Regions from separate parts of the Bacillus sp. M5A3_1b genome, predicted to be linked through region 3. Evidence: riboswitches for the same ligand, from Rfam matches in the RefSeq annotation. Region 3 holds a riboswitch; each other region holds the start of a gene.
The links. Region 3 has a riboswitch for S-adenosylmethionine ahead of ACLBWW_RS10160 (methionine ABC transporter ATP-binding protein). Riboswitches for the same ligand answer to the same signal wherever they lie in the genome.

Region 1 (10,390 bases), on a different contig from region 3:
CATTTCTAATCTCTAATTTCATAATTTCTCACTGTCCTTTCTCCCTATAACAAAGTACAGAATAGGTCCCAATACGTTAACAAAAATAATAATTAGCGTCCATACAAGTACATTTTTTCTTGTTTTTCTATTTCGGTATAAATCAATTAATGCAATGAAAACTAAAAGTGCCCCGACTGCAATAACTGGCAATATAATGGGTAGAAAAGCCATAATATCAATGTCTTTAAGATCATTCAATCCATAATGTATTTTCATTGTCATCACTCCTTTCAAATATCATTATCATTATTGATAATGATAAAATAAAAACGGATGGATTGCAATCATTATTCTCATTATTTATAATGAGAATAAAAAACAATACATAAGGTGATATAATGAGTAATAAAGTTGAAATTTTAATGCATCCTGTAAGAATGAAAATTTGCCAAGTGTTAATGAGAAATAAGGAAGATGGGCTAACACCATTAGAAATGGTAAAAATCATTAAAAATGTACCACAAGCAACACTATATAGACAGCTACAAACTATGGTTGATTCTGGTATCGTCCATGTAATTAAAGAAAAAAAGGTGAAATCTGTTTCTGAAAAATATTACGCAATCAATGAAGAAGATGCAAAAATTGAAGGAAGTGAATGGAAAGGCTTATCTGATGATCAAAAGTTAAACTACATTTCCTACTACCAGTTATCACTTATGACACAATATCAAAGTTACCTTAAGAAATTAGAGGAACAAAACAGTCAAGAAGATAAGGCTACTTTTTCTGTAGTAGAATTAAAGCTAGATGAAGAACACTTTGGAAAGTTTCAAAATGAACTTAACGAATTAATGATTAAATACTACAATAGCCAAAGTAAAAACGACGAAATTGAGGCTTCGATTCGGACCATCGCTATTACAATTATTCCAGAAACGTAAACTACATACCCCCATTTTGCCTGTCTAACTTAACTTAGTGCATTCTTCTAAATAAAAGTGAGCTATTTAACACTAACATGTTAAATAGCTCACTTTTTCAATCTAAATTAATACTTTTAATAAAATCAAAATGATTTTCATCAGCTAATTTATCGATATAACCCGTTATATACAAATTCGCTTTAGTCACTTCTGTATTCTTAAATTCAGAATAAAAATCAGGAGAAAATGATACTTCCAAAACAACACTATCCCCAGGTTTAACATTTAATTTATTACCTTTAGCTAACACTTTAAATGGATTAGTTGTTTGAGCAGATTTTGTTGGGGATTTAGGAAATGAAAACATAACATTATTTTGCGCAATAACATAATCGGTATTATTCGTCATTTTTATTTTATAAGATATTTCAGTGTTCGTATTTGTATTTTTAGAAAGTAATTCATACACTATTCCCTTTTCAATATCTGCTTGTTTAAAAGTATTATTATTTTCACTAGAACAAGCACTCAAAATAAAAAACAAAACCAATATGATTATTCCACATTTTCTCGCTGATCTATTACCACCCATTCGTACACACTAAATTCTCTTTGTATTGTCTTGTGATTGTAACTAAAGAATTTGGAAAAACTGAAGTACTTAACGAAGCAATTAAAGAAGATCCAATAAACAATTTCGTTTTGTTCATTACAACACCCCCCTTTTTTCCAAAATTAAGAATATTCACCACTATTTTACAACTGATATTATTTCAAATCAGTAGTTATTTTGAATTCCCTTTGTGTTTTTTGGTGTAAATACTAAACATTTATATGCTATAGTAGTACATTCGCAATAATCTTGCTCTTATTTTCTCTACTTGTATAATTATCTTATTTTTCAGTATATTAAAGGTAATCCCAAAAACAACCTCGAATAATTGTAATACATATACATAAGGAGGTTGATCTATTTTGTTTCGTTCTTTTACAAATGGTTGCGTTGCCTTAGTGCAACGTTTCTTGCCCGAACCGTTTATTTTATCATGTTTATTAACTGTTTTTGTTATCTTCTTCGGCATGTTTGCAACGCACCAAACACCTGTGGAAATGATTAATCACTGGGGTAATGGCATTTGGGGGCTTCTCGCCTTTTCTATGCAAATGGCACTTGTACTCGTGACAGGATCTGCTTTAGCAAATGCTCCTCTTATTAAAAAAGGATTAACGAAAGCTGCAAAACTACCGAAAACGAATGGACAAGGTATTATTGCCATTTCAATCGTAAGTTTACTAGGAGCATACATAAACTGGGGATTTGGTATTGTTGTATCTGTTTTATATGCAAAAGAAGTGGCCAGGCAGCTTGAAGGATTAGATTATAGACTAGCAATCGCTTCTTCTTACTCTGGATTTCTCATTTGGCATGCGGGGCTTTCTGCTTCTATTCCTCTTACGTTAGCAACTGGCGGCGAAACGTTAATTAAAACGACAGCGGGAAGTATAAAAGAAGCGATTCCAATAACAGAAACATTATTTTCACCATACGCACTCGTTCCAGTTATTATTTTTCTCGTTACGATGCCTCTCATTAATAAAGCGATGCATCCAGATGAAAAACATACGATAACGGTAGATCCTAGCGTATTTCATGAAGAAGCTGCCGCTCAAGAAGTAGGGAACAATACGTTCGCTGAAAAAATGGAAAATAGCATCATTATTACACTTTGTGTTGGATTGTTAGGTCTCATTTATATTTTCAATTACTTTTATACGAAAGGCTTTAACCTTACTCTCGATATCGTGATTTTTATGTTATTAATTGCTGGACTTATTTTCCACCGTACTCCGATTCAATATATTCGCGCTTTTTCGGACTCTACGAAAAGTGCTTCTGGCATTTTACTTCAATTTCCGTTTTATGCTGGAATTATGGGAATGATGATTGGAGCAAATAGTGACGGACTTTCACTTGGAGGAGCTATTTCGAATTTCTTTATTAGCATTTCAAACGAAACGACTTTCCCACTCTTTACATTTTTAAGTGCTGGCATCGTTAATATTTTTGTTCCATCTGGTGGCGGTCAATGGGCTGTGCAAGCACCAATTATGATTCCAGCTGGTGCCGAACTTGGTGTACCTGCTGCAAAAACAGCAATGGCCATTGCGTGGGGCGATGCTTGGACGAATTTGATTCAACCATTCTGGGCATTACCGGCATTAGCTATAGCTGGTTTAGGTGCTCGTGATATTATGGGATTTTGCGTTGTTAACTTACTATATGCAGGATTTATCATTAGTCTATGCTTCTTATTTATTTAAACGAAAAGCTAGTTTTATACTAGCTTTTTTACATAATAAATCACTTATTTCCCACGCAATTTATTACGTCCTCCCACTCCATATCCGTAAGATATAACGCCTCAAATGCAAAAAATTCTTCACATACTTTTTCAATTAAATGTGGATTGTTTTTAAGGAAATTCCACTGTAATGCTTTAGGAAGAAAATATGTATCATACTCTTTACTTCCTCTTACTACCTCATCCACTTCACTTTCACAAATTCCTCTTAGTGAACTACCCACCACTTAGTACCTCTTACGAGCTTACCCCGAGTGGGGGCTTCTCGGTTCATCGCTACTTTTGATAGCTAACGAATTTGCCCTAGGACAGCCGAGCTAACTCCCTTGTTCCAAAGGTTCTTTTGTTACTATTTATGCCAACACTAATAAGCGGATGGCTTCCTTTTTGATATTGATCGCTGCGTTATAGTCACGACTGATTGTGAGTCCACACGAACACGCATATGTGCGTTCACATAATGGCATTTCTTTTTTATTTCCACAACGACTACACATCTTTGTAGAAGGAAACCATTTATCTATTTTTACAAGCTGTTTTCCTTGTTCTTGTAGCTTATATGCTAAAAATGTCGTGAACATCCGCCAACCGTTATCCGCTACACTTTTACCAAATCTAAGTGCTCGTGACATTCCTTTCATGTGTAGGTCTTCGATTGCTACAACGTCAAAAATCGTAGCTAATTCTTTAGACTTGTGATGAAGGAAATTTTTACGTTGATTGGTTACCTTTTCATGCAATTTCGCTACACGAATGCGTTGTTTATTCCAGCGCTCTGAACCTTTCATGCGTCTTGATAATACTCGTTGCGCTTTTGCTAATCTGTCTAACATCTGACGATAAAAGCGAGGATAATTGGCTTTCTCATCTTCGCTACTCACATACAATTCAGCCATTGCGAAGTCTAATCCAACTACACTTTGTACTTCTTTTTGTACAATCTCTTTTTCATATTCAGTCAAGATGGACACATAGTATTTACCAGTAGGTGTCATCGAAATCGTACACGATTTAATGATATGATTTAGCGGGATTGCCCTATGTTGCTTCAGTTTCACTATTTTCAGTTTCGGTAATTTGATATAACCATGAAATAACATAATATTTCCGTTTACTCGATTCGTTGTATAAGATTTTCTACTCTTTTTACTTTTGAATGTAGGAAAATCATTTTGACCACTAAAAAAATTCTTATACGCAGCTTGCAAGTTTAATTGCGCATTAGCCAATGCTAAAGAATCGACTTCTTTCAGCCATTCATACTCTACTTTGTATTTCGCAGGAGTAGGGAATTTTTGTTTCTTCAGTTCTTCCTGGTTCTCTTTATACTTTTCATATACTTCTTTTCGTTCAGCCAGCATTTTGTTATACACAAAGCGTACACATCCGAACGTTTTACGTATGAGATGTGCTTGTTCTTCTGTTGGATACAGACGAAATTTGTACGCCTTATTATACTTTGCCATATCCACTCACCTCATTTTCTGCTTCATTTCCCATAAGCTATGATGGTGATCACACAACCTGAACACTACAAGATTATTATCTACTTTCATTGTTATACCAAAATCCCCCTCTTATAAGACTGATTATATCAGAGGTGAAATAAATAGGAAAACCAAATGTTTGGCTACGCCAAACCGAAATTCATCTCCCACCTGCCGCTAGACTATCGTCTTTCACATGCCTGAGGAAAGAGACTTCTTTCGGATAATATGTTAAATAATCATTTCTTAATTGTATTTGAATTTGAAGAAACGTTTCACTACATTTCTTCAATTGGATTAAACAATTAATATATGTACGAAAAAGTTCATTATCATAATTGCAACACTTTATTATACGTTCGATTTCACTCATAATGTACGAGCCTTTTCTTCTATTTGTAATAACCACTTTTCCCGCTTCTCTACTTTACTCGTTTTCACAGATTGAAAAACTGATCGTTTTATATGGCGAATGCCGCAAAAACGTAACACACCTCTCTTCATCATAATCCAATCCACTGATCTATATAGTAGCGCGACATACCATAACGGTGAGTCTAATGTATTAATTACCCATGCCTTCTTACCTTTCAATAACCCTTTCGGCAGGGCCCCTTCATATTTATAAGCAAATCCAGCTACAAAAATACGATCAATAAATCCTTTTAAAATAGCAGGCATCCCCCACCACCATACTGGATATATAAAGAGAAGAGTATCTGCTTCTTCCACTAACGTTCTGTACCGAGCTGTTTCTTCTTCATTTACTAAATCACGTCTTTTCTTCTCTTCATTAAATACAAGGACTGGATCAAATTGCTCCTTATATAAATCAAGTACCGTAACCGAATGATTAGTTTCTTGTAATCCTTTTTGCACATGCTTTAATATCCCCGCATTAAAACTGGAAGGACTAGGATGAGCGTATACAATTAGTACATTCACTACAAAACAACTCCCTCTATAAGTTAAAGTTTCCCCTTCTTTAACATCTTCTCTACAATTTGTACGTTTTTCGAACTTTGTAATAAACGATTTAATACTGTAAGTAACTCTTCCTTTTCTAAATCTTTCAGTTTCTCTTTTACCGTACTTTCACCAGCACCTTGAATATCATAAACAACTGCCGCCATATGCTTGCAAAGATTCTCATAAGGACACTCGCAGCTACTTTCTGTAAAATCTTCAAGGTCAATAATTACTTCATAATTTCCTGCATTTCCAGTAACGAAAGCAAATATTTTCTTATCGTGTATTTCAACATCTTCTACATGTCCATCTTCATAATATTCGTATCCTCTATCTACAATGTATTTCGGAATCCATTTCGTTATATCCTGTAATAAATAAGCGTACATAACAACACCTCTTCCTTTAATTCCCTTTTGACTTCCACAACCCCTGCATGTTATTCTAATAACTGTCAAATAGCAAGTCTATATGACAAAACGACTGACACCTATTCGGCGGAGGTGTCTCTTTTCATTTGCAGCCGATATGAAGTGCCTCTTTCAGGCACATTCAATCTTTGACACTACACACTCAACACCATTCCCTTGTATCAGGCTGCTTAAGCAGTCTTTTACTCTACATACTTCAAAAAAAGAGAGCTTAGCTCCCTTTTCCCGCCTTATAAAATACCCCTTTTTCAGTATAGAGATATTCATCAGCTAATGTAATTTTCCCATCCAGTTTCAGTTCATCTAATAGTCTTGATAAATAAAATTGATGTAACATCTTTTTCGTGAATTTTCCTTCATGATGCGAAACGATATGTTCTTGAATATCTAACAATGATATTGGCTTATCTTGCTCTATCATATATTCATAAACTGTACTACGCAGTTTTACGTATTTTTCGAGTGTCACAGTACTTCGCAACCCCTTTCTTCTTAATATAAATTTTCGTAATCGGTTTTTTTGCAACAAAAAAACCTCTCCGATAAGAAGAAGTTACGTATATATCTTCGTCTTATCTCCCAGAACAAATATGTTCTGCTGGAATTAGCACCTGCATCGCGGTTGCTGGGTTTCATCGGGCCAGTCCCTCCACCTCTCTGGATAAGAAAATATTCACTTAATTCTTACTATACGTAATTTCATTCTAATTGTCAAACAAATATAACAAATTATATTTTGTTCCTTACTGTTCATACTATACATATATGAATATGCAAGGAGGATTATGAAATGCACGAAAATGCTCGCGGATATGTCCAAAATTCTTTTCAATCATTACAAGAAGCAAAACATTGTTTAGAAGAAGCGCTACAGACTGTTGAAAAAGATTTTAATCGCGCTCGTATTGAACAATCACTTTATGCGATCGAACAAGCTATTCAACGTTGTGATTACACGGTTCATATTTTAGAACAAGATTGAAAAAACTTCCCATCATAAGGTGGGAAGTTTTTTCAAATGGCATACTTCATAATTATTACCGTTATAATTAAAAAATATACAGAAAAATGCTCCTTACAATATGTAAGAAGCATGAAAGAGGCAAACGAATATGTAAGTCGCGACCCTACCTTATATGAGTATGCTTTTCTATACCATGTTATGCTTATCTAATATGCCGTATTTCTTTTTAAATCTCGTAAGAATCGTAATCCAAGACGTACTAAATAATAGTAAGAACACAACATTTGAAATTGCATGGCTCAAATCGAAATAAAAACTTGCGATATAATACGAAATGACTGTTTCCCACGTTGCTTCACGTATAAAACCGAGAAGCCCCCAGAAATTCATGATCCAGCCAAATAAAAAGCCCACGAAGAACCCGTATAGTAGTCTCCCCCATAACTTTTTCATTAAAAACGTATTACGAAGTAAGCCTGCTATAAAACCAATCATACCCCATGAAAACATTTGCCACGGCGTCCACGGACCTTGCCCTAAAAAGATGTTAGACACAATCGCCGCTGTTGCCCCGATCATAAATCCAGTTTCGCTTCCAAACACAATTGCAGAAACGATAATAACAAAAGAAGTCGGTTGTACACTTGGTAAAAGAGAAAACGGTACACGGCTAACTGCTGCAATTGCCGCTAACACGGCAACGAGAACAATTTCACGTGAAACAAACACCTTCCTTTCAAAACGGATATAGAAAGGTAACATAATAACGACTAATAAAAACAAACTACTTAACATGTAATAACCATCCATGATAAGTGTAGTAAAGAGTAATGTACCTATTATAACTGCAAAAATACATATTATGAATGCAACATATCGTTTGGACACGCTTCGTACACATCCTCCCACGTTAATGCATATGGCAATTCTTTTCGAATGAATCGATTGATAGATGTTGTATAAAAGAAGTTTCCACTAAAAAATTCTTTCGGTGCATCATTCATAATGACTGCTCCGTCAAATAACATCATACATTGATCAACGTATTTCGCTGCAAACTCAATATCATGCGTTGCCATTACAATTGTTGTACCTACTTTTTGCAGTTTTCTAAATAGCTCTCCTACTCTTTCTTTCTTCCACGGATCTAATCCTTTTGTCGGTTCATCAAGTAGTAATAAAGTTGGCTTTGTTAATAACGTTGTACATAATGCAAGTAGTTGTTGCTCTCCCCCGCTACAATCATGTGGATGGCGTTCTTTAAGTGCATATAGCCAAAACTTTTTAAGCTGATGTTCTGCTATTTCTTTTCCTTGTTCTCCGTATAATTCACGTGCACGCTCATACACTTCTTCCCACACTGTATCAAATGTAAAATGATAATACGGATGCTGTGATACATACCCAATACTTTTAAATCGTTCTTTCGAATCAATTTTATGTATCACTTTCCCATTCCACTTTACTTTCCCTCTTCTCGCTTTTTGTAACCCCGCCAAAATCGTTAACAGTGTAGACTTCCCTGTCCCATTTTTCCCAACGAGTGCTACCCATTTTCCTTTTTCAATCGATACGGTTAAATCTCGTAAAATAAGTGGACTATTTTTTTCATATTGAAAAGATATATGCTCTGCACTTAAAATAACTTCGTGCTTTTCACTTTGTGCTATTGGCTCATTCACATAGGATATCTCTGAAAAATTATTCAGTTTCATTTGCGCTTCTCGCACTGTAAACGGAATATCTTCCACGTTCCATTCTAAAAATAATCTTGGAATTTGCGGAATAAATGGACGGAATTTTTCAACTTCCCACATGTTCGCTATAACCGTTTTAGGATTTCCATCATACACGATTTGACCATTATTCATACAAATAACACGTGTAGCAAGTGGTACCACCTCATCTAAACGATGTTCACTTAAAACGATCGTAATGCCAAGTTCTTCGTTAATTCGTTTTAACAATCCTAAAAACTCTTTCGCAGCAATTGGATCTAACTGCGCCGTTGGTTCATCTAATAATAATAATTTCGGCTGCATAACTAATACCGCAGCTAAATTGACAAGCTGCTTTTGCCCGCCAGATAACGTATGAACAGATTGATGCAATAAATCTTGAAATCCTAAGAAGCTAATAAGCTCTGCTATTCGTTTTTGAATAATCTGTGATGGTAACCCGATATTTTCTAAAGAAAATGCTAATTCTTGAATGACCGTATCCATTACGAGCTGATTTTCTGGATTTTGAAATACCATACCAATTTCTTGGGCAGATAACAAATCCGGTACATTTTCTAATAAAGTACCATCATAATATGTATCCCCAGTACGCTTACCAATTGGAAGTAATTCTTTTTTAAAATGTTTTAATAAAGTCGTCTTCCCGGATCCTGATCCTCCAGCAAGTGTAATAAACTCTCCTTTTTGAATAGAAAGAGAAATATGCTGTAACGCATATTCGTTTTCATCAGCATATACAAATGATAAATTGTTCATTTCTGCATGCGCCACCATATCCACTCCCTTCCTTCCATTATAATTGGTAGACTAATAAACATCGTAAATACGCCAAACATCATTCCATCGTATTGCTGAAATAGAATAGACTCGACTTTTGGATAAATGATTAACTTTCCTCCGCCATACGTACTACATATAATAGCAATGATAAGTAGAATACTTAAATAACTGAGCGTGTACCAATCTCGTCTTTCCATTCTATACCGAATATATGTCGTACGCTTCGTTACACCAAATCCACGGGCTTGCATAGAATCTGCTGTTTGCAGCGCATCTTCTAATGAACAAATTAATAATACTTGCAGCAATTGCATACCATTTTTCACTCGTTCCACAATTGAGCCTGCATCTACTTGTACACCTTTTGTCTTTTGAACGAGTGTTATTTTCTGTAATCGCCTCATAAACAAAGGAACAAATCTCACTGTAATCATCGTTAACAATGCCACTTTCGGTGAAATTCTAGAAAACAAATATAAAAATTTATGACTTGAAATAATATCATTATACGAAGCAAACGTAAACATAATCGCAACTAGTAATAACCCCATTACTACTCCAAACATAATCGCCTCAAGCTTAATACGGCTATCACCTAACCAAAATAATGTAGTTCGACCTCTATGTGTTAATAATGAATTAAATAAAATGACCATAAAAAAGAAAACGATTGTGCTCGGTAACATCTTTCTTATCTTTTCGCTATTCCCTTGCATCACATTGATTATAACGATTAATAGTATTGC
Region 2 (10,390 bases), on a different contig from region 3:
TTGCAATTTTATCTGTTTCAACATTATATTGTTCACAAAGCGCTTGTAATGCGTTCACATAATCCCCTAATTTTTTAGACTTATCCATGCCAAATATCGTTTGAACTAACATACACTCTCTCCCCTTTGTATGTATTGTTAACAACTCAATGATAACGCTTACATTTATTAACGTCAATAAAAAGATTTGGCGTAAACTAATAATCAGCGGAGATACCCCCCACTGATTAAAGTTTCACTTTATCATTTCGTCAATTGATGTCTAAACGCATAAATAACTGCCTGTGTCCGGTCACTTACATTTAGCTTATTTAAAATATTACTCACATGTGTCTTTACTGTTTTGAGGGCAATAAACAATTCATCTGCAATCTCTTGATTACTTTTCCCCTCTGCAATTAATAACAAAATTTCAGACTCTCTTTCTGTTAACTCCTCATGCAAAGGTTGTTCTTTCTTCTGACGCATACGAGACATCATTTTACCAGTAACTTTTGGCTCTAATACCGTTTCTCCATCATAAGTAGCTCGTACAGCGTCTGCTATATCACTCGCTCTTGATGTTTTTAATAAATAACTTGTCGCTCCAGCCTCAATAACAGGGTACAATTTCTCATCATCTAAAAAGCTCGTTACAACTACAATTTTCGCTTCTGGCCATTCCTGAATAATAGTACGTGTTGCTTCAACCCCATCCATCTCATCCATGACAAGGTCCATCAAAATAATATCTGGTCTTAATTGCAGTGCTAACTCTGAACCTTTTCTTCCATTTTCAGCTTCTCCAACTACTTCGATATCTGGCTGCGTTGATAAATATGCTGATACACCCATTCGAACCATTTCATGATCATCGACAAGTAACACTTTTATCATGATTCTCCCCCTCTCTCAATCATAATCGGTACTTTTACTTCTATTTGTGTCCCTTTAGCGGGGAAACTAAGTACTTTTAATGTCCCACCAATTTCATGAACACGCTCTTGCATTGATCTTAAACCATATGAACCAGCCTTATTCACTCCGACTTCAAATCCAACGCCATCATCAATAATTTTTAGAATTGCATATTGATCAATTTTCCGAAGACGTACTTCCGTTTTCTTCGCTTTCGCATGTCGTAAAGTATTGGATAAAGCTTCTTGCACAATACGAAATAAATGATCTTCTACACCTTTTTTCAATTCTATTGGCTCGATTAGCCATTCAATTTTCATATGTTGCTTTCGCGACAATTCCGTCAATAATTCCTCTATGCCTTGTGTCAGTTTCTTACCTTCTAATTGTACAGGACGTAAATGAAGAAGCAATGCTCTCATTTCTGATTGCGCATTTACAACCATATTTTCAACGAGCTGCAACTGCTTGTTTGTCGTTTCTGGAATTTCAGCTACTTGTTCATTAATAGCCGACATCATCATCGACATTGCAAAAAGCTGCTGACTTACAGAATCATGCAGCTCCCTCGCCAATCGATGCCTTTCTTGGGATATCGCTTCTTGTCTCATCTCTTCATTCCAATGAGCTCGTTCATTCGTTACTTTTTGAAAGAGTCCAGCTTGCTCCTCTAATCGACGAGCAAGACCGATTACTTTTCGTTCTACTTCATGAAATTCATCATCTGCAGTAAACGAAACATCGCTCGGAAAATTCCCTCGCTCCACTTCAAATAGAAAAGTATTTAATCCTTGTATACGCTGCTCTATATAGTAACCGATTGCATACCCTACAATTCCCCCGATAAGTAAACTTGTAGTCATAATAAACAAGCCAATTGGAACAGAAGCGATGGATTCCTTCCATAATAAATCATACACTTGTTGCTCGCTTTTCCATACATATACAATTGTACAAATGAGTGCGATACTAACAGAAGACAACATAGAATAACGAATATACATCCACGAAATATTTTTTTGTTTCTTCATTATACTTTCCTCACTTCCGTATCGCCTACGATAAGCGAAGAAATAATTTTAATACGACGAGGAGCTTCTTTATACTGCTCTGTTCTAAATGTAACATTACGATTAAATCCTGTCTCTTCATGTCCTGGCAGGAGCACACGTCCGACAATAACAGAATGATTTAAAGACAGCTCAATATCATATGGCACGTATAAACGAATATTACCAACGATACCTCGGATAACAATTACCGTTTCTCCTTCTGGAATCATAGCAGTTGTTAAATCTATTTCCACATCACAAGCACCATATTGAACATTAATATCCTCAAGTTCATAAATATGATCCATCATTCGCACATTACCTACAAACATGTTTTTTAAATATGGTTCTGTACGATAAATTTGCTTCTCTTCATCTATATATCCTTTTTCTTTAATTTCAACCTTCATTGCTTTTTTCTGATGTCCTTGTTGAATCAATTGATAACCAATTAAAGCTAAACAAGCAAAGACGACAAGAACAAATGCTGCTGATGAAAATAAGAAGAATAAAAATACGATACCACCAACAAATAAAAAGACATTTCCCCTTACATAACGATTCTTCTTACGATAATGCCTTCCAAACATAAGCATAATAAATGCAAAAATGAGACCACCTGGTTCAAAATGTCCAAGTATCATATCAAGAAAAAGACCGAATCCAAATATGATGAGGAGCATCCCCATTAATTGTGTTTTTGAAAATTGTTTCTTCATTTCAGCTCCCCCCTTCTTGTTACATATACATAGAAGAAAAGGCATTGCTTTCCAACACCTTTTCTCCTATCACTATATCATAAGCCTGTTTTATAATATACTACTATTATTTTGTTAACTCTTTTGTTAACGATACATCATTCTTCTCTTTCATTTCACGCTCAAGCTTTGCAATCTTCATATCAAATGTGTCACGTTCATGCTCCTCATTTATACGAGATTCTAAGTCGCGAATATGATCTTCAATTTCTTCAAAACGTAAGAACGGATTATTTTCATCCATTTTATGCATGGCTGTATTCATACGGCGATTTGCATGCGCCATATTTTCACGTGCCATTAATTCCATACGCTTTGCGTTCATTTCTTTTAATTTATTTTTCATTTCTGAAAGACGACGCTCTAACTCATCAATTTGCTCTACAACACCTGCATACATTTCTTCTAATCGAGTTACTTGCCCTTCATAATACGCTACTTCTTCTAACGCACGCTCATGTAGCTGTAATTCGCCTGCTTCTTGAGCGACGATCGCTTGCTTTGATCTTTTATTAACGAAATAACGTGCTTGCTCAAGCTCACGAGCGAAATTAGATTTTAATGTTTTGTGGCGCTCAATTAACTTCTCAATTTTTGTTATTTCACGCTCACTATCGCGTAAATATTGGTTTAACATCGCGATTGGATTTTTTCTTTCTTTCTCATCTAACACATTATGAAAATCTGCTAAAATTGCATCGCGTACACGTCCGAATAAAGATTGTTTCATTATAATCTTCCTCTCTTCTACTTTATAAATTTGATTTGATTTTTTATTAGTTTTTCATTAACTTGTTCCACTCATCTTCAAAGTTGCTATATGGTTTAGAACTTTCTGGTGCAGAATCAACAACTACATTTTTTTCTTTTTTCCACTCACGGTATCCGTAGTATAAAACTACTAATGCTGCGATACCAATTAATGCTGGGGAATGAGAAAGGGCGATGGACAAGCCGATCAAACCAACAATACCCCAAGCTAACTTTCCAAAAAATGATTGTGCTCGCACAAATGATTTATAGCTCCAGTACACAACTCCTGCTCCAATTGCGAATCCTATAATACCAGCAAGACTGCCAAGAGCAATTAAAGCTAAAATACCAGCCGCGATAAACGCTAGAAATTGTTTCATCTTGTGCTTGCCTCCCTTCGATTTGATACTCTTATCTTAACTATTTTTTCACTTTTCCATAACGAGCTTAAGAACCGTTTTCGACTCAGACTTAAGACTGAGTTGCATTCAGCCTTTTGTAAAAATATGCGGTAGGATAGGATGATTCACTCTTTTATCGCACATAAAAAGCCGTACAGAGAACATTCTCTGTACGGCTTTCATTACTATTCATAAACTTCATTTTAAATTATGCTGTTTTGTGATACTCTTTCTTTCCCGCTACTTTAGAAAACCTCGGGAAACCAATTAATATAGAAATAATTCCACATACTCCAACTAAAATCGGATAAAACGCATATGGTAACAATTCAATCGGAGATAACGCCGCAAATCCTGCTGCCGTTAACATTTGCGCACCATACGGAATTAACCCTTGCACACAACATGAGAAAAGATCTAATACACTCGCTGATTTACGAGGATCAATTTCATATTGATCTGCAATGTTTTTCGCAAGTGGACCTGTAAAAATAATAGAAATCGTATTATTCGCTGTACACATATTCGTCATACTCACTAAGCCAGCGATACCGAACTCTGCTCCTTTTTTCGAACGAATGTTACGAGTTAAAATATTCATTAAATATTGAATACCACCATTATATTGAATCAGTTCGACCATACCACCAATTAAAATAGCAAGTAATACTAACTCCATCATACCGCCCATTCCAGTCGTTACACTTTTAAAGAAACTCTCTAGCGTGTAACTCCCATCTAAAAGACCGATAACGCCGGATAGTACAGTTCCACCAGTTAACACAATAAGTACATTCCAACCAAGCAATGCTGTAATAAGTACTCCTGCATACGGTAAAATCTTTATCCAGTCAAAGCTATGCGCTTTAATCTGCGTGTCACTTCCTAAAGTAACGATTACTAATAGTACAATTGTAATAATAGCTGCTGGTAATACAATTAAAAAGTTCGTTTTAAACTTATCTTTCATTTCTGTTCCTTGTGAACGTACAGCTGCGATTGTTGTATCTGAAATAAATGATAAATTATCCCCAAACATCGCCCCACCAACAACAGTAGCCATCGTAAGTGCAATAGAGATATCAGTTTGCCCACTAATACCTACAGCAATTGGTGCTAATGCAGCAATTGTTCCCATTGAAGTTCCCATCGCTAATGAAATAAATGCCCCTATAACAAAAATTCCAGCTACGATAAATCCTTGCGGTAAAATGGATAACGCTAAATTAACTGTAGAATCAACGCCGCCCATCCCTTTTGCTGTTTCAGAAAATGCTCCTGCAAGTACAAAAATCAGAACCATAATCATAATATCCGGGTTCCCTGCACCTTTAGCAAATCGTTCTACTTTTACATTAAAACTTTCTTTACGATTCATCGCTAAAGCGACTCCTACAGCAATTGAAATTGCTACAAGTATCGGCAATTTATAGAAATCACCTGTAATAATTCCAGAACCAATAAATAGCGCCAAAAATATCCCAAGTGGTAATAAAGCCAAACCATTTCCTCTCGTTTCTTTCAAAGTACCATCTCTCCCTAGTTTCAACCTTTTCTAATGAATAACAAAAGACCTCTTCCAATGAGAAGAGGTCTTATACATCTATAAGGAACGCTCTTCTCATCTTTCAAGCACATGCTTGCTGGATTTGGCACAGCACTCTGAAATCGAGTCCGCTGCCGAGGCATCGTAGGGCCAGTCCCTCCGCCTCTCTTTATAAGAAGGTTTCATATTTATTTTTTAATAATAATTTCTTCCCTAACTTTACTCGCTTACAAAACAAAAGTCAATTATTTTTTGTATAGATTTTTTTGGTAATTATACAAAAATTTGAATACAACAATCATTTTAACTTTTTGATTTCTTCTTCCAATATTGAAATCCAATAAAATTCACTATTTTTTATTGCATCTATTATCCATTTCGTAGTGTACCAAGCTAACTCGTACTCTTCTTTTGTAACATCGCCACTTTTATAGGCGTCCTCTAGCTCATCTTCATCTAGTACATACATCTTACCGTTCGGTAATAACACTACATCTAAATATAAATCATCAAAATACGGTAAACCACGGTCATCAATTTTATATTCTTTCGCCACATCGATATAATATTGCACTAATTTTTTCTGATCATCTAACATAGCTGTAATCGCAAAGTTTTTCCCGTCTATAAAATATTGAATCCACGTATATTGATTCCCTGCGATACAAAGTTTTTTACCATCATATTCTTTACAACTAGGCTCTCTTACCTTTTTTATGTCTAATATTCCTAGCATTCCTTCTTCTACTTGCTTAACCGTATAATCCTTCTCTATTAGTCGCTTCCACGAAGAACCGTCACCATATTTACGTTTCATTACGTCCGCTTCCCTTCTATATAGAAAAGCCCCCACATATTATGTGAGAGCTTGTTCAAATTATAATTAAGCTGCTTGCTTATTAGAAATTTCTTTCAAATAAGCCTGTCCTTTTTCAGCGTCATACTGACCTTCCCACTTAGACATAACTACAGCTGCTAAAGAGTTACCTACAACGTTAACTGCTGTACGAGCCATATCTAAAATACGGTCAATACCAGCGATGAATGCTAAACCTTCAGGTGGAATACCTACTGTACCAAGTGTCGCTAATAATACAACGAATGATACGCCTGGTACACCTGCGATACCTTTTGATGTAACCATTAATACAAGTAATAATGTAATTTGTTGTGTAATAGATAAATCAATACCGTACATTTGTGCTAGGAAAATAGCCGCAATTGCTTGATATAAAGTTGATCCATCTAAGTTAAATGAATAACCTGTCGGAATAACGAAAGACGTAATTGCTTTCGGACAACCGAATTTCTCCATTTTCTCCATGATTTTCGGTAAAACTGTTTCTGAACTCGCTGTAGAATATGCTAAGATCAGCTCGTCTTTTAAAATCTTAAAGAATTGGAAAATGTTAATTCCAAATATTTTCGCTGTAAGTCCTAAGACAACTACGACGAAGAAGATCATTGCTCCATATACGACAATTAGTAATTTCCCTAATGGAATTAATGAAGCTAGACCGAATGTAGAAACTGTAACACCAATTAGTGCAAACACACCAAATGGTGCAAATTTCATAACTTGGTTTGTTACATAAAACATCGCATCAGCTACACCTTGGAAAAATTGAAGAACCGGTCTTCCTCTTTCACCAATTGCTGCTACACCTAAACCAAATAGTACAGAGAAGAAGATAATCGCAAGCATATCTCCGTCAGCTAATGACTTCATAATGTTCGTTGGAACAATATTTACAAATGTATCTGCAAATGAATGACTTTGCACTTGCTCTGTCGTATGTGTATATTTCGAAATATCTGTCTTCGTTAACTGATCCATATTTACGCCTTTTCCTGGTTGGAAAATATTCGCAATTAATAGACCGACAATAATTGCAATTGTTGTAATGATTTCAAAATAAAGAATTGTTTTTCCGCCTAGTCGGCCCAGTTTTTTTACATCACCAACACCAGCAACCCCAACAACAATACTTGCTACAACAATTGGTACAACGATCATTTTAATTAATCGGATGAAAATATCACCAATTGGTTGTAAATATTTCACAACCGCTGGATTATCAAAGAAAATCGCTCCAACTGCAATACCAAGCGCAAGTCCTATTAATATTTGCCATGCAAGTCCTATTCTTTTCATATTTGTTGTAACCCCCTCTTCGATGTGTCACTCTATCTCTCATTCTATCTCTATAAAACTTGAAATTAAGAGTATTACATATTATTCGACAATTCACTACATTTTGTCCCTGTTAAAAATCATAAATCAAAATTTTAAATCTGACAACAAAATAAGTTTGCCCGAACGCAAATAATTTTCTTGACAAAAACAAAACCCATGTCAGAAAACCTCACATGAGAACGATTCCTTATCAGTGTTTTATTGGATTCCTATCTAATATTTCACTATATAAAACAAATACATTATTCCCTTTATTTTACATAAAAACCCAAAAAATACATCCTTCTTACACGAACAAAAAGTGCATCTACCATGACAATTACCGTTGAAAAATGATAAATTCCGACAAAACTTAGCAACTTTATAAAATTTTCTTTACATTATGGTTACAACGATAGACACTCTTCTTCTTATGATATATAACATTCATAGGGAAAGGAGCCAGACAACCATGAAAAAGAAATTTGCAGCGTTTAGTGTTTTAGCAGCAGGAACACTTTTTGTTTCTCCGTTACTTTCACCCGTATACGCTGAAACGAATCAAGATAAATTATCTAATATTCAATCTGAATTAGAAGGAAAACAAAATGACTTACAAAATAAATCAGTTGAGAAAGAACAAATAGAAAAAGAAATTCAAGAATTACAAAAGAAAATTGATGACTTAACTACTTCTATTAATAAAAACGAAGCTGAATTAAACGATACAAAAAAAGAAATTAGTAAAACACAACAAATAATTACTGAAAAAAAGAAACATATAGAGCAATTACAAACAAACATAGATACGCGTCAGGAAGTTATTAAACAACGTTTACAATCTATGCAAGAAAAACCTCGTACAAACATCATTACAGAGGTATTAACAAATTCTACAAACATTGCTGATCTTGTTGATAATATGTACTCTGTAAGTTTAATTTTAAACAATGATACAGATATTGTTAAAAAGCAAACAACTGACCAAAATGCTGTGACGAAAGAAAAAGAGACTGTTGAGAAAAAAGAGCAACAATTGAAAGAATCCGAGCAAAAATTAGAACAAAAACAGCAAGAATTACAAAATAACCAACAACAGCAGCAAACCTTTATTAGCGATCTACATACGAAAGTAGCAAAAGTAGATTCAGAGATTGAAGGATTAGAAGAATCTAAAGGCATTTTAGAAAATCAGCGTCAAGCTGTTCAAAAAGCAATTGAAGAAGAAAAACGTGCCGAAGAGGCTCGTAAAGCTGAAGAAGCTCGCAAGGCGGAAGAAGCTCGTAAACAAGCTACTACATCTGCTCAAACAGCTCAAGCAGCTCCAACACCACACGATACAAATATTGGTGGGTTTATTAAGCCAGCAGCTGGATCAAAAACTTCTGGGTTTGGCGTGCGCTCTATAGATAACCATAAAGGAATCGATATCGCAGCCTCAGGAACCGTTCCAATTATTGCCGCTGCTGATGGCGTTGTTATTCGCTCAGAATTATCATCTAGTTACGGAAATGTTGTGTACTTATCTCACCGTATAAACGGAAAAACATACACAACAGTATATGCTCATATGAGTAGCCGTTCTGTATCAAATGGACAAACTGTAAAACAAGGTACTCAACTCGGATTTATGGGGAACACTGGCCAATCATACGGACAACATTTACACTTCGAGCTTCACCTTGGAGAATGGAATGTCGGCAAAACAAATGCAGTTGATCCATCTCCTTATATCGGATTATAGAAAAAACTCGGTGCATACCGAGTTTTTTATTTATACTTCACATAATATAGGCTTTCCACATAGACTATAACTAAATGCCTATAGTTTACGGGGTGATCAACTATGAATACACAATTACTACAAGAAATAGAAGAAGCTAGAGAGACTTATATCGGTCGGCTATTTACGTTTGGCGGTTCAGCGTTATTTTTAATCGGATCATTCATCGCAGTCGTCACAGCCTACAAAGCATACAATCGCTTATTAAATACACCTCCAACACAATAAAAAGACGGAGATTTCTCCGTCTTTTTTTATGCAAACATTTTAAATACGCCTATCGCATTTAAAAATACAATAATTACCGTTACTGGAATAACATAACGAAGCAAGAAGAACCAAATATTAAATAATGTTTTCCCTTTCGTTTCCGTAACTTCTAATTCTTTCATTAACATTTCTTTACTCATTTTATTTGGTACGAATAGCGAAATGGCTAGTACTCCGAGCGGCAGTAATACATTACTTACCGAAAAATCGACGAAATCAAAAAATGTCTTACCAAATATTTTCACATCACTCATAATTCCAAACGATAATGCTGACGGGATTCCAACTGCAAAAATAAGAATACCAATTAATAATGATGCTGACGGACGCTTTTTCTCATTATCTTTCGCAACAGATGCTACTACAATTTCAAGCATGGAAATCGCAGATGTTAAAGTTGCAAAGAAAAATAAAACTAAAAACATAATGAAGAAAAATTGTCCAAATGGTATTTTCGCAAATACTGCTGGAAGGACGATAAACAGTAGTCCTGGTCCTTCAGTCGGCTTAACGCCTAATGCGAAAATCGCCGGGAAAATTGCTAATCCTGCAAGTACTGTAATAAAAACAGTTAAACTTACAATAGATGTTGCTGATTTAGCTAAATGTTCTTCTTTCTTCAAGTACGAACTATACGTGACCATTACTGAGGCACCTACTGTTAGTGAGAAGAACGATTGTCCCATCGCGTATAAAATCGTATCTGCTGTCAGCTTTGAAAAATCTGGTTTTAAGAAGAACTCTACCCCAGCAA
Region 3 (10,390 bases):
GTGTGGAAAAAGTACCAATAAGGTATTTTTACATAATTAATACATTCACTGGAGGTACAGTCATGAGCATTCCAAATAATTTACGTTACTCTGAAGAACACGAATGGGTAAAAACTGAAGGTAATGAAGTTGTTATCGGTATTACTCACTTTGCACAAGGTGAGCTAGGCGATATCGTATTCGTTGAACTTCCTGAAGTAGGTGCAACAATCGAAGCTGACGAGCCATTCGGAAGCGTAGAATCTGTTAAAACAGTTTCTGAGTTATACGCACCTGTAAGTGGTAAAGTTGTAGCAGTAAACGAAGAATTAAGTGACCAACCAGAACTTGTTAACGAATCTCCATACGAGGGTGCATGGATGGTTAAAGTTGAACTTTCTGATGCAAGCCAAGTTGAGAAGTTATTAACTGCAGAAAAATATGCAGAAATGACAAACCAAGACTAATTATAGTCGACTAAAGGACAGCCTTTGTGCTGTCCTTTTTTATTTTGTGTAAAATAATGAACGTAGAATCATATACTAATTATCGTGTAGGAGAGTGTTTTTTGAAAAAACGATTTCGTTTAATTTTTCATTGTCCAGCTCCACCTCCTAGCCCTTCATGTCTAAGAACCTTCCGCACGAGAAGACAAAAAGCGTCTTCTGTGCGAAAGAACCTTAGCCAACAGGGCTAAACAGTCGGTTCCGCTTTTCTGTATTGTCCAGCTCCAGCGGCTAGATTGTTCGGTGGCTTCGCTTCTTCCTACAAGGCAAAAAGCGCCTTTACGTCAGAAGCTCCATCCCTCTCATAATCTGAACGAGCCGCTTGCGCTTTTCTTTGTGATCCAGCTCCAGCGGCTAGATTGCTCAGTGGCTTCGCTTCTTCCTACGAGGCAAAAAGCGCCTTTACGTCAGAAGCTCCATCCCCCTCACAATCTGAACGAGCCGCTTCTGCTTTTCTTTTGCAAAAATAAACAGGAAACAACATGAAAATAACGAATATACTATATACTAAGTTAAAGGTTGTATAGTATATGGTGATCGGGTGATGACATATGATTTATGTAGAAAAAGTCATTATTGTAGAAGGTAAATCAGATAGAAGAAAGATTGAATCTATTATTCGTGAACCGGTGGAAATTGTTTGTACAAATGGTACAATTGGTTTATCGAAAATGGATGAGCTCATTGATCAGTTTTTTGATAAGGAAGTGTATGTACTAGTTGATGCTGATGATGCTGGAGAAAAGTTAAGGAAGCAATTTCGAAAAGAATTTCCGCAAGCAGAGCATATTTACATTGATCGCTCGTACCGAGAAGTGGCAACTGCGCCATCTTCACACTTAGCAAATGTATTATGGGGAGCTGACATTGACGTTTATACAGAATATTTACGGTAAGGAATGATAGAAGTGATTGATTGGACAGGAGCCGAAGCTACAGCCCTAATAGAGAACGAAGAAAAAACAGTGTTATATGTATATACTCCAATGTGTGGAACATGCCAATTAGCAAAAAAGATGTTAACAGTTGTTGAGCTGACAATTGAAGAATTGAAAATTGGAATGTTAGATTTAAATTATGCTCCGCATTTAGCGAAAGAGTATGGAATCGAAAGTGTACCGTGTTTACTTGTTTTTGAAAATGGGACACTCATGAAGAAGATATATGCATTTCATTCGGTTGAATATTTATATACGGAATTAAAGTAGGCGGCAAAGTTTTTGCCGCCTCGACATATTTCTCGGGAAATATGTCGAGATGCAGGGTGGTTACAGTATTTGTCGAGCGAAAGTAACAGGATTGCTCTTTAGTGAGAGGGAATGGTATGTGTAATAGAAAGTGATATGAAGGATGTGATTTAGGGTGAAATTATATTCTTTGCTGCAATCATTTGTAAATTACGCTAATGGTCAATATCATTTAGAGCCGCTTTTAAGACAAGGAGAAAAAACTGTTAATTTCCGCTTTGGAGATGAAAGTTGTTCGTTACAAATTTCAAGAGATTATATAGAGCTGCTACATGAGGAAAGAGGAACGGAGCAAATCGTTTGTGTAGATGAGGAAGATGTAAAACAATTGGTGAACGGAAATGTACGATTGCAAACACTAATGAACGATGGACGTGTACAATATTCGGGAACGTATCGAACGATGCTATTAGTTGAATCGATGTTTCATATATGTAAACCGATGTCAGTAGGTGCTTAAAATTCTGAAGTTTCATTTTTTACGAAAATTTCTGTTGACATAGTGTGTGGATATTGATACAATTCAATTCATAAAATATAGACAATTTCATAAATTACAAATCAGACGAAAATGTAATCTGATTTCTCTTATCAAGAGAGGTGGAGGGACTGTGCCCTGTGAAGCCCGGCAACCGTCAACTTATGTTGAAATGGTGCCAATTCCTGCAAAGCAAATGCTTTGAGAGATGAGAGAGAGGGATAATGTTGTTATATACGCATATAAACCTTTCTGCTTCTCTAAAGCAGAAAGGTTTTTTTATTGTTTGAATGTGGAGGACATTCAAACAATAAAAGTAGTGATAACGGTGGACTACACGCATTAAAAATAAAAAATTGCGGAGTCGACCAAAAATCTAGCTTCAGCGGCTAGAACAGTCGGTCGTTTCATCCCTTCCTATGAGGCAAAAAGCGCCTCTACGTCAGGGATTCGGGCGTCCTCTTGTTCTAAACGAGCCGCTTACGCTTTTTAAACAAAAAAAGGGGTGAACATCATGATCTTGTTAGAAAATGTAAAGAAAATATATAAAGCAAAAAGCGGTGATGTCACTGCTGTAGATAATGCCAATTTAAAAATAGACAAAGGTGAAATATTTGGTGTAATCGGATATAGTGGCGCTGGGAAAAGTTCTTTAATCAGATTATTCAATCAGTTAGAGAAGCCAACTTCTGGCCAAATTACAATTGCAAATCGTGTGATTTCAGCAATTACAGGGAGTGAACTTCGTAAGGCAAGGCAAGAAATCGGAATGATTTTTCAGCACTTCAACTTACTTTGGTCACGAACTGTACGCGAAAATATCGAGTTCCCACTTGAAATTGCAGGTGTTGATAAGGCGAAGAGAAGAAAACGAGTGGATGAGTTAATTCATCTTGTTGGATTAGAAGGAAGAGGGGACGCGTATCCATCTCAGCTGAGCGGAGGACAAAAGCAACGCGTTGGTATTGCAAGAGCATTAGCTAACAATCCACAAGTGCTTTTATGTGATGAAGCGACATCAGCTCTTGATCCAGAAACGACAGATCAAATTTTAGATTTATTATTAGATATTAATAAGCGTCTCGGTTTAACAATTGTACTCATTACACACGAGATGCACGTGATTCGAAAGATTTGTAATCGAGTGGCGGTAATGGAGAAAGGGAAGATTGTAGAAACGGGTCCAGTACTTGATGTATTCCGCAATCCGCAGAAAGACATTACAAAGCGATTTGTACAGCAGTTAACGGATTCTGAAGATACAAATGAAACGATTGAAAGTTTAATTGAAAAGTATCCAGATGGTAAAGTAGTTCGTTTGCAGTTTATCGGTGAAGCTGTAGAAAGACCAGTACTTCAAAGATTAATGCAACGCAGTGATATAGAAGTTAGCATTTTGCAAGGAAACATCGCCCAAACAAATAACGGATCTTACGGTAGTTTAGTTGTTCATTTAAATGGTGAGGAAACAGCGATTCAGCAAGCAATAGAGGGAATACATCAAGATCAAGTAGAGCTGGAGGTGATTGCACATGGATAAGTTACTCACAAATATTGATTGGAATCAAATGTTAGAAGCAACTGGTGAAACGTTATATATGACGGCAATCGCAGCTCTTGCCACATTTGTTTTAGGACTAATTTTAGGATTGTTACTCTTTATGACAGCGAAAGATAATTTATGGGAAAACAAATCGGTTAACACGGCGATTGGAGCGTTCGTAAACATTTTCCGCTCGATACCGTTCATCATTTTAATCATTTTATTAATCCCATTCACAAAGATTCTGCTTGGAACAATTCTTGGAGCGAGTGCAGCACTGCCAGCTTTAATTATTGGAGCGGCACCGTTTTACGCGAGAATGGTTGAAATTGCACTTCGCGAAATTGATAAAGGTGTAATTGAAGCTTCAAAAGCAATGGGAGCAAAAACAAGCACTATTATTTTGAAAGTATTAATTCCAGAATCGTTACCAGCATTAGTATCTGGTATTACGGTTACAACAATCGCTTTAGTAGGCTATACAGCAATGGCGGGGGTTGTTGGTGCTGGTGGCCTTGGAACACTTGCTTATTTAGAAGGATTCCAGCGAGGAAATAACGATGTAACAATCGTTGCGACAATTTGTGTATTACTAGTGGTATTTTTCATTCAGTGGATTGGTGATAGTGTAACGACTCGAATAGATAAACGATAATAAAAAAACAGGAGGATGTTTCAAATGAAAAAATTATTACTTACAGCACTTATTTCAACTTCTATTTTGGGGTTAACTGCTTGTGGCGGGAAAGATAAAGATGAAAAGAAACTAGTTGTGGGGGCTTCTAACGTGCCGCACGCTGAAATTTTAGAAAAGGCAAAACCGTTACTTGAGAAAAAAGGAATTGAATTAGAAGTGAAAAAGTTCCAAGATTACGTGTTACCAAATAAATCGTTAGCGGATAAGGATTTAGATGCAAACTACTTCCAGCACATTCCGTATTTAGAAAAAGAAATGAAAGATAAAAAATATGATTTTGAAATAGCAGGGAAAATTCACTTGGAACCAATTGGTGTATATTCTCAAAAATATAAGAGCTTAAAAGAACTTCCAGACGGGGCGACAATTATTATGAGTAATTCCGTTACTGACCATGGACGTGGTTTAGCAATTTTACAAAAAGAAGGCATTTTAAAAATTAAAGACGGAGTAGATCCAGTTAGTGCAACTCCAAAAGATATTGCAGATAATCCGAAAAACTTAAAGTTCAAAACGGATATCGAGCCTGGTTTGTTACCACAAGTGTATAACAATAAAGAAGGCGACGCTGTTTTAATTAACTCGAACTATGCAATTGATGCGAAATTAAATCCAGAAAAAGATGCAATTGCAATTGAAGGTGATGATTCTCCATACGCAAACGTATTAGTGGTTCGTAAAGGTGATAAAGATAAAAAAGGGATTAAAGAGCTTGTAGAAGTATTGCATTCTAAAGAAATCGAAGACTTTATTAATAAAGAATATAAAGGAGCGGTTGTTCCTGTAAAAGAATAATTGCTGAAAAGAGCTGGTGTATGCCAGCCTTTTTTATAACTACATAACTATAGGGGAGAAGGGGACATCATATGAAAAAGATTCTATTGTCAGTTGTTACAGCGCTGTCTGTATTTACATTAGCTGCTTGCGGAGGGAAAGAAGAGAATAAGCTTGTTGTGGGAGCTTCTAACGTGCCGCACGCTGTTATTTTAGAAAAGGCACAGCCGATACTAGAGAAAAAGGGCATTAAATTAGAGATTAAAAAGTTCCAGGATTATGTTTTGCCGAATAAAGCGTTAGCGGATAAGGAAATTGATGCGAACTACTTCCAACACATTCCTTACTTAGATAAAGAAATTCAAGAAAAGGGATATAAAATTGTAAACGCAGGAAAAATCCATTTAGAGCCAATGGGCATTTATTCTAAGAAGTATAAAAGTTTAAAAGAATTGCCAGATGGCGGAACAGTTATTATGAGTAATAACGTAGCGGAGCGTGGCCGTATGCTCGCATTGTTACAAAAAGGTGGCGTTATTAAATTAAAAGACGGTGTAGATGTTGTTAAAGCAACAGTAAAAGATGTTGTAGAAAATCCGAAAAACTTAAAGTTTAAAACAGATGTAGAACCGGGACTTTCACCGAAGCTATATGAAAATAATGAAGGTGATGCTTTATTCATTAATTCAAACTATGCAATTGATGCGAAATTAAATCCAACAAAGGATGCAATTGCGATTGAAGGATCGGACTCTCCGTATGCAAATATTATTGCAGTTCGTAAAGGTGACGAGAAGAAAAAAGAAATTAAAGAACTAGTAGAAGTACTGCATTCAAAAGAAATTCAAGATTTTATTAATAAAGAATATAAAGGTGCTGTACTTCCGGTAAGTGAATAAATATAAGGGAAGGACTGGAAAATTACCAGTCCTTTTTTCTTTATATAAATAAGAAGAAAGGTGTATTATATAAAGATGCAAGGGAAATACTTATATACATTTGTGAAAAAATTGTTACTTTTTTTCGTCGTTTGCGATATCATTTTATTTGATATAAAATTAGAATGAGAATAAAATGAGAATATGAACGTTTTAGGAATTTTTAAAATGTATATAGAGGATTAATGGAGGTATTGAGATGGCTGGTTCTACATTAACGGTTAAAGACTTACACGTATCAATCGACGGTAAAGAAATTTTAAAAGGTGTAAACCTTGAAGTAAAAGGTGGAGAAATCCACGCAATTATGGGACCTAACGGAACAGGTAAATCAACTTTATCTTCTGCAATTATGGGTCACCCAAAATATGAAGTAACAGAAGGTAGCATCATCATCGACGGTGAAGATGTATTAGAAATGGAAGTAGATGAGCGCGCACAAGCAGGTCTATTTCTAGCAATGCAATATCCAAGTGAAATTAGCGGAGTAACAAACGCTGACTTCTTACGTTCTGCAATTAACGCACGTCGTGAAGAAGGCGATGAAATTTCTCTTATGAAATTTATCCGTACTTTAGATAAAAACATGGAATTCCTAGAAATGGATCCAGAAATGGCACAACGTTACTTAAACGAAGGTTTCTCTGGTGGAGAGAAAAAACGTAACGAAATTCTTCAATTAATGATGATTGAGCCAAAAATCGCAATCTTAGATGAAATCGACTCAGGTCTTGATATCGATGCATTAAAAGTTGTATCTAAAGGTATTAACCAAATGCGCGGCGAAGAGTTCGGTTGCCTAATGATTACGCATTACCAACGTTTATTAAACTACATCACTCCAGACTTCGTTCACGTTATGATGAACGGTCGTATCGTTAAATCTGGTGGCCCTGAGCTTGCACAACGTCTAGAAGCTGAAGGTTACGACTGGATTAAAAAAGAATTAGGTATTGAAGACGAAACAGCAGAGCAAGAAGCGTAAGAGAGGAGCATAAACATGACAATCGGTACATTACCTTTCGATCAAGAAACAATCCGTCAGCGCGCAAGCGAAGTAAACGAAGCTGCTTGGTTGACTGAGTTCCGCTTACAAGCTCTTGCACAAGCAACTGAACTTCCAATGCCAACGCCTGATAAAACGAAAATTGAAAAATGGGACTTTATCGGAAAAGGCGACGCTGCTAAGCAAGAGCCTGTAAGTTCTTTAACAGAGCTTCCAGAAGCAGTGAAAAACTTAATCGATGAAAATAACAGTGTATTAGTACAACGTACTGGTACAACTGCATTCGTTTCTTTAGCAGACGAAGCAAAAGAAAAAGGTGTTATTTTTACAGACATCGTAACAGCTGCAACAGAGCATGCTGAACTATTACAAAAGTATTTAATGAAAGACGGCGTGAAGGTAGACGAGCATCGTTTAACTGCACTTCATGCTGCATTAATCAACGGCGGTGCATTTGTATATGTTCCGAAAAACGTTGTTCTTGAAACTCCACTTCAAGCTGTATTCTTAGTAGACGGCGAAGAAGCTAACGTATATAACCACGTATTATTCGTAGCTGATGCGAACAGTACTGCAACTTATGTAGAAAACTACGTTGCAAATGAAAATGCTAAAGGTATTGCAAATATCGTAGCAGAAGTAATCGTGGAACAAGGCGCACAAGTGAAATTTGGTGCGGTTGATCTATTAGCAAAAGACGTAACAACTTACGTTAACCGACGCGGAATTGTTGGACGCGACGGCCGCATTGATTGGGCTCTAGGCCTTATGAATGACGGAAACACAATTTCAGAGAACGTTACGAATTTAATGGGCGACGGATCATATGCTGATACAAAAACAGTAACAATTGGTCGTGGTAACCAAACACAAAACTTTACAACTAAAGTTGTTCACTTCGGTAAACACTCTGAAGGTTGGATTTTAAAACACGGTGTACAAAAAGATAGTGCAACATCTATCTTTAACGGAATTGGTAAGATTGAACACGGTGCATCTAAATCAAATGCACAACAATCTTCTCGCGTTCTTATGTTAGATGAAAAAGCTCGCGGTGATGCAAACCCAATTCTTTTAATCGACGAAGATGATGTAATGGCAGGTCACGCAGCTTCAGTAGGCCGCGTAGATCCGTACCAATTATACTACTTGATGAGCCGTGGTATTCCAAAACGCGAAGCAGAACGTTTAGTCATCCATGGATTCTTAGCACCTGTAGTAAATGAGCTTCCAATTGAAGGAGTAAAGGCACAGCTTGTTGAGGTAATTGAAAGGAAAGTTCGCTAATGAATATTCATGAAATACGCAAACAGTTTCCAATTCTTGATCAAAAAGTGAACGGCAAACAACTTGTATATTTCGATAGTGCAGCAACTTCTCAAAAACCAATTCAAGTCATTGAAACGTTAGAACGTTACTATAAAGAATATAATTCTAACGTGCATCGCGGTGTTCATACGCTCGGTACGAAAGCTACCGACGCGTATGAAGGTGCACGCGAGAAAGTTCGCAAGTTTATTAACGCGAAATCAATGGAAGAGATTATTTTCACGCGCGGAACGACAACTGCATTAAATACAGTAGCGGCTAGCTATGGTCTTGAAAATGTAAAAGAAGGCGATGAAATCGTTATTTCTTACATGGAACACCATAGTAACATCATTCCGTGGCAACAAGTTGCGAAGAAAACTGGTGCAACTTTAAAATACCTTCCGCTTCAACCAGACGGTACAATTTCTTTAGAAGATGTTCGTCAAACAGTTACACCGAATACAAAAATCGTTTCTATTATGCAAGTATCAAACGTACTTGGAACGATTAACCCTGTAAAAGAAATCGGAGCAATTGCACATGAAAACGGTGCAATCATGATCGTTGATGGAGCACAAAGTGCACCGCATATGAAAGTGGATGTACAAGATTTAAACTGTGATTTCTACGCATTATCTGCTCATAAGATGTGCGGACCTACAGGTATCGGCGTATTATATGGTAAAAAAGAATTGCTGAACAATATGGAGCCAATTGAATTTGGCGGTGAAATGATTGATTTCGTAGATTTACAAGAATCTACTTGGAAAGAGCTTCCGTGGAAGTTTGAAGCAGGTACACCGATTATCGGTAATGCAATCGGACTTGGTGCGGCAATTGATTTCCTAGAAGAAATCGGTCTTCATAATATTGAAAAGCATGAACATGAATTAGCGCAATATGCTTTAGAAAGACTATCAGAAGTAGATGGCGTTACAATTTATGGTCCAAAGCATCGCGCTGGTCTTGTTACATTTAATATTGAAGACGTACATCCTCATGATGTAGCAACTGTATTAGATGTAGAAGGCATTGCGGTTCGCGCAGGACACCACTGTGCACAACCGCTTATGAAGTGGCTGAAAGCTTCTTCTACAGCACGTGCGAGCTTCTATTTATATAATACAAAAGAAGAAATTGATACATTTGTTGAATCACTAATCAAGACAAAGGAGTATTTCACAAATGTCATTTAATAATTTAGATACGTTATACCGTCAAGTTATTATGGATCATTATAAGAATCCTCGTAACAATGGCGTGTTAGAAGATAGTGTTACTGTTAACTTGAACAATCCAACTTGCGGCGATCGTATTCAACTTACGATGAAAGTAGAAGAAGGTATTGTACAAGAGGCGAAGTTTGAAGGAGAAGGGTGTTCTATCTCAATGTCTTCAGCTTCGATGATGACACAAGCAGTAAAAGGTAAGAAAATTGAAGAGGCACTTCAGCTTTCTAAAATTTTCTCTGACATGATGCTAGGAAAAGAGTACGATGACAGCATTGATTTAGGAGATATTGAAGCATTACAAGGCGTATGCAAGTTCCCTGCACGTATTAAATGTGCAACATTAGCGTGGAAAGCGTTAGAAAAGGGCTTAAACGAAGATAAGTAATGTTAAAGGTTCCTAAAAACGAGGTTATCTAAGGAGGGACACACCAACATGGCGAAGCAACTGCCAGATATCGGCGATTATAAATATGGTTTCAAAGACAAAGACGTTTCGATTTTCCGTGCTGGACGCGGTTTAACAAAAGAAATCGTTGAAGAGATTTCACGTATGAAAGAAGAACCACAGTGGATGTTAGACTTCCGTTTAAAATCACTGGATAAGTTCTATGAAATGCCAATGCCACAATGGGGCGGCGACTTAAACGACTTAGATTTCGATGAAATTACGTACTACGTA

Region 1: linked by a shared signal. The riboswitch ahead of ACLBWW_RS17895 (hypothetical protein) and the one ahead of ACLBWW_RS10160 (methionine ABC transporter ATP-binding protein) in region 3 are both predicted to bind S-adenosylmethionine.
Region 2: linked by a shared signal. The riboswitch ahead of ACLBWW_RS07865 (Na+/H+ antiporter NhaC family protein) and the one ahead of ACLBWW_RS10160 (methionine ABC transporter ATP-binding protein) in region 3 are both predicted to bind S-adenosylmethionine.

Annotation. Positions count from the first base shown of each region.
Region 1 covers NZ_JBKEZY010000006.1:113,660-124,049, reverse strand. The annotation lists gene ACLBWW_RS17950 (ABC transporter ATP-binding protein) at 1-22, opposite strand, end outside; gene ACLBWW_RS17945 (PLD nuclease N-terminal domain-containing protein) at 19-258, opposite strand; gene ACLBWW_RS17940 (transcriptional regulator) at 381-926, shown strand; gene ACLBWW_RS17935 (hypothetical protein) at 1,024-1,500, opposite strand; gene ACLBWW_RS17930 (hypothetical protein) at 1,490-1,618, opposite strand; gene ACLBWW_RS17925 (short-chain fatty acid transporter) at 1,884-3,230, shown strand; gene ACLBWW_RS17920 (oxidoreductase) at 3,271-3,498, opposite strand; gene ACLBWW_RS17915 (RNA-guided endonuclease TnpB family protein) at 3,625-4,737, opposite strand; partial or broken gene ACLBWW_RS17910 (group-specific protein) at 4,991-5,131, opposite strand; gene ACLBWW_RS17905 (NAD(P)H-dependent oxidoreductase) at 5,128-5,703, opposite strand; gene ACLBWW_RS17900 (SWIM zinc finger family protein) at 5,727-6,116, opposite strand; gene ACLBWW_RS17895 (hypothetical protein) at 6,370-6,687, opposite strand; SAM riboswitch class I at 6,728-6,826, opposite strand; gene ACLBWW_RS17890 (hypothetical protein) at 6,949-7,140, shown strand; gene ACLBWW_RS17885 (ECF transporter S component) at 7,309-8,010, opposite strand; gene ACLBWW_RS17880 (ABC transporter ATP-binding protein) at 7,983-9,638, opposite strand; gene ACLBWW_RS17875 (energy-coupling factor transporter transmembrane component T) at 9,617-10,390, opposite strand, start outside.
Region 2 covers NZ_JBKEZY010000002.1:322,154-332,543, forward strand. The annotation lists gene ACLBWW_RS07835 (DUF3922 domain-containing protein) at 1-187, opposite strand, end outside; gene ACLBWW_RS07840 (response regulator) at 244-876, opposite strand; gene ACLBWW_RS07845 (sensor histidine kinase) at 873-1,928, opposite strand; gene liaF (cell wall-active antibiotics response protein LiaF) at 1,928-2,668, opposite strand; gene ACLBWW_RS07855 (PspA/IM30 family protein) at 2,775-3,437, opposite strand; gene ACLBWW_RS07860 (lmo0954 family membrane protein) at 3,484-3,840, opposite strand; gene ACLBWW_RS07865 (Na+/H+ antiporter NhaC family protein) at 4,070-5,386, opposite strand; SAM riboswitch class I at 5,480-5,585, opposite strand; gene ACLBWW_RS07870 (DUF402 domain-containing protein) at 5,706-6,224, opposite strand; gene gltP (glutamate/aspartate:proton symporter GltP) at 6,291-7,562, opposite strand; gene ACLBWW_RS07880 (murein hydrolase activator EnvC family protein) at 8,056-9,327, shown strand; gene ACLBWW_RS07885 (hypothetical protein) at 9,430-9,594, shown strand; gene ACLBWW_RS07890 (sodium-dependent transporter) at 9,621-10,390, opposite strand, start outside.
Region 3 covers NZ_JBKEZY010000003.1:80,756-91,145, reverse strand. The annotation lists gene ACLBWW_RS10185 (arsenate reductase family protein) at 1-21, shown strand, start outside; gene gcvH (glycine cleavage system protein GcvH) at 63-446, shown strand; gene ACLBWW_RS10175 (toprim domain-containing protein) at 1,037-1,381, shown strand; gene ACLBWW_RS10170 (thioredoxin family protein) at 1,385-1,693, shown strand; gene ACLBWW_RS10165 (hypothetical protein) at 1,848-2,192, shown strand; SAM riboswitch class I at 2,318-2,425, shown strand; gene ACLBWW_RS10160 (methionine ABC transporter ATP-binding protein) at 2,725-3,750, shown strand; gene ACLBWW_RS10155 (methionine ABC transporter permease) at 3,743-4,408, shown strand; gene metQ (methionine ABC transporter substrate-binding lipoprotein MetQ) at 4,433-5,245, shown strand; gene metQ (methionine ABC transporter substrate-binding lipoprotein MetQ) at 5,317-6,123, shown strand; gene sufC (Fe-S cluster assembly ATPase SufC) at 6,362-7,147, shown strand; gene sufD (Fe-S cluster assembly protein SufD) at 7,163-8,455, shown strand; gene sufS (cysteine desulfurase SufS) at 8,455-9,675, shown strand; gene sufU (Fe-S cluster assembly sulfur transfer protein SufU) at 9,665-10,096, shown strand; gene sufB (Fe-S cluster assembly protein SufB) at 10,145-10,390, shown strand, end outside.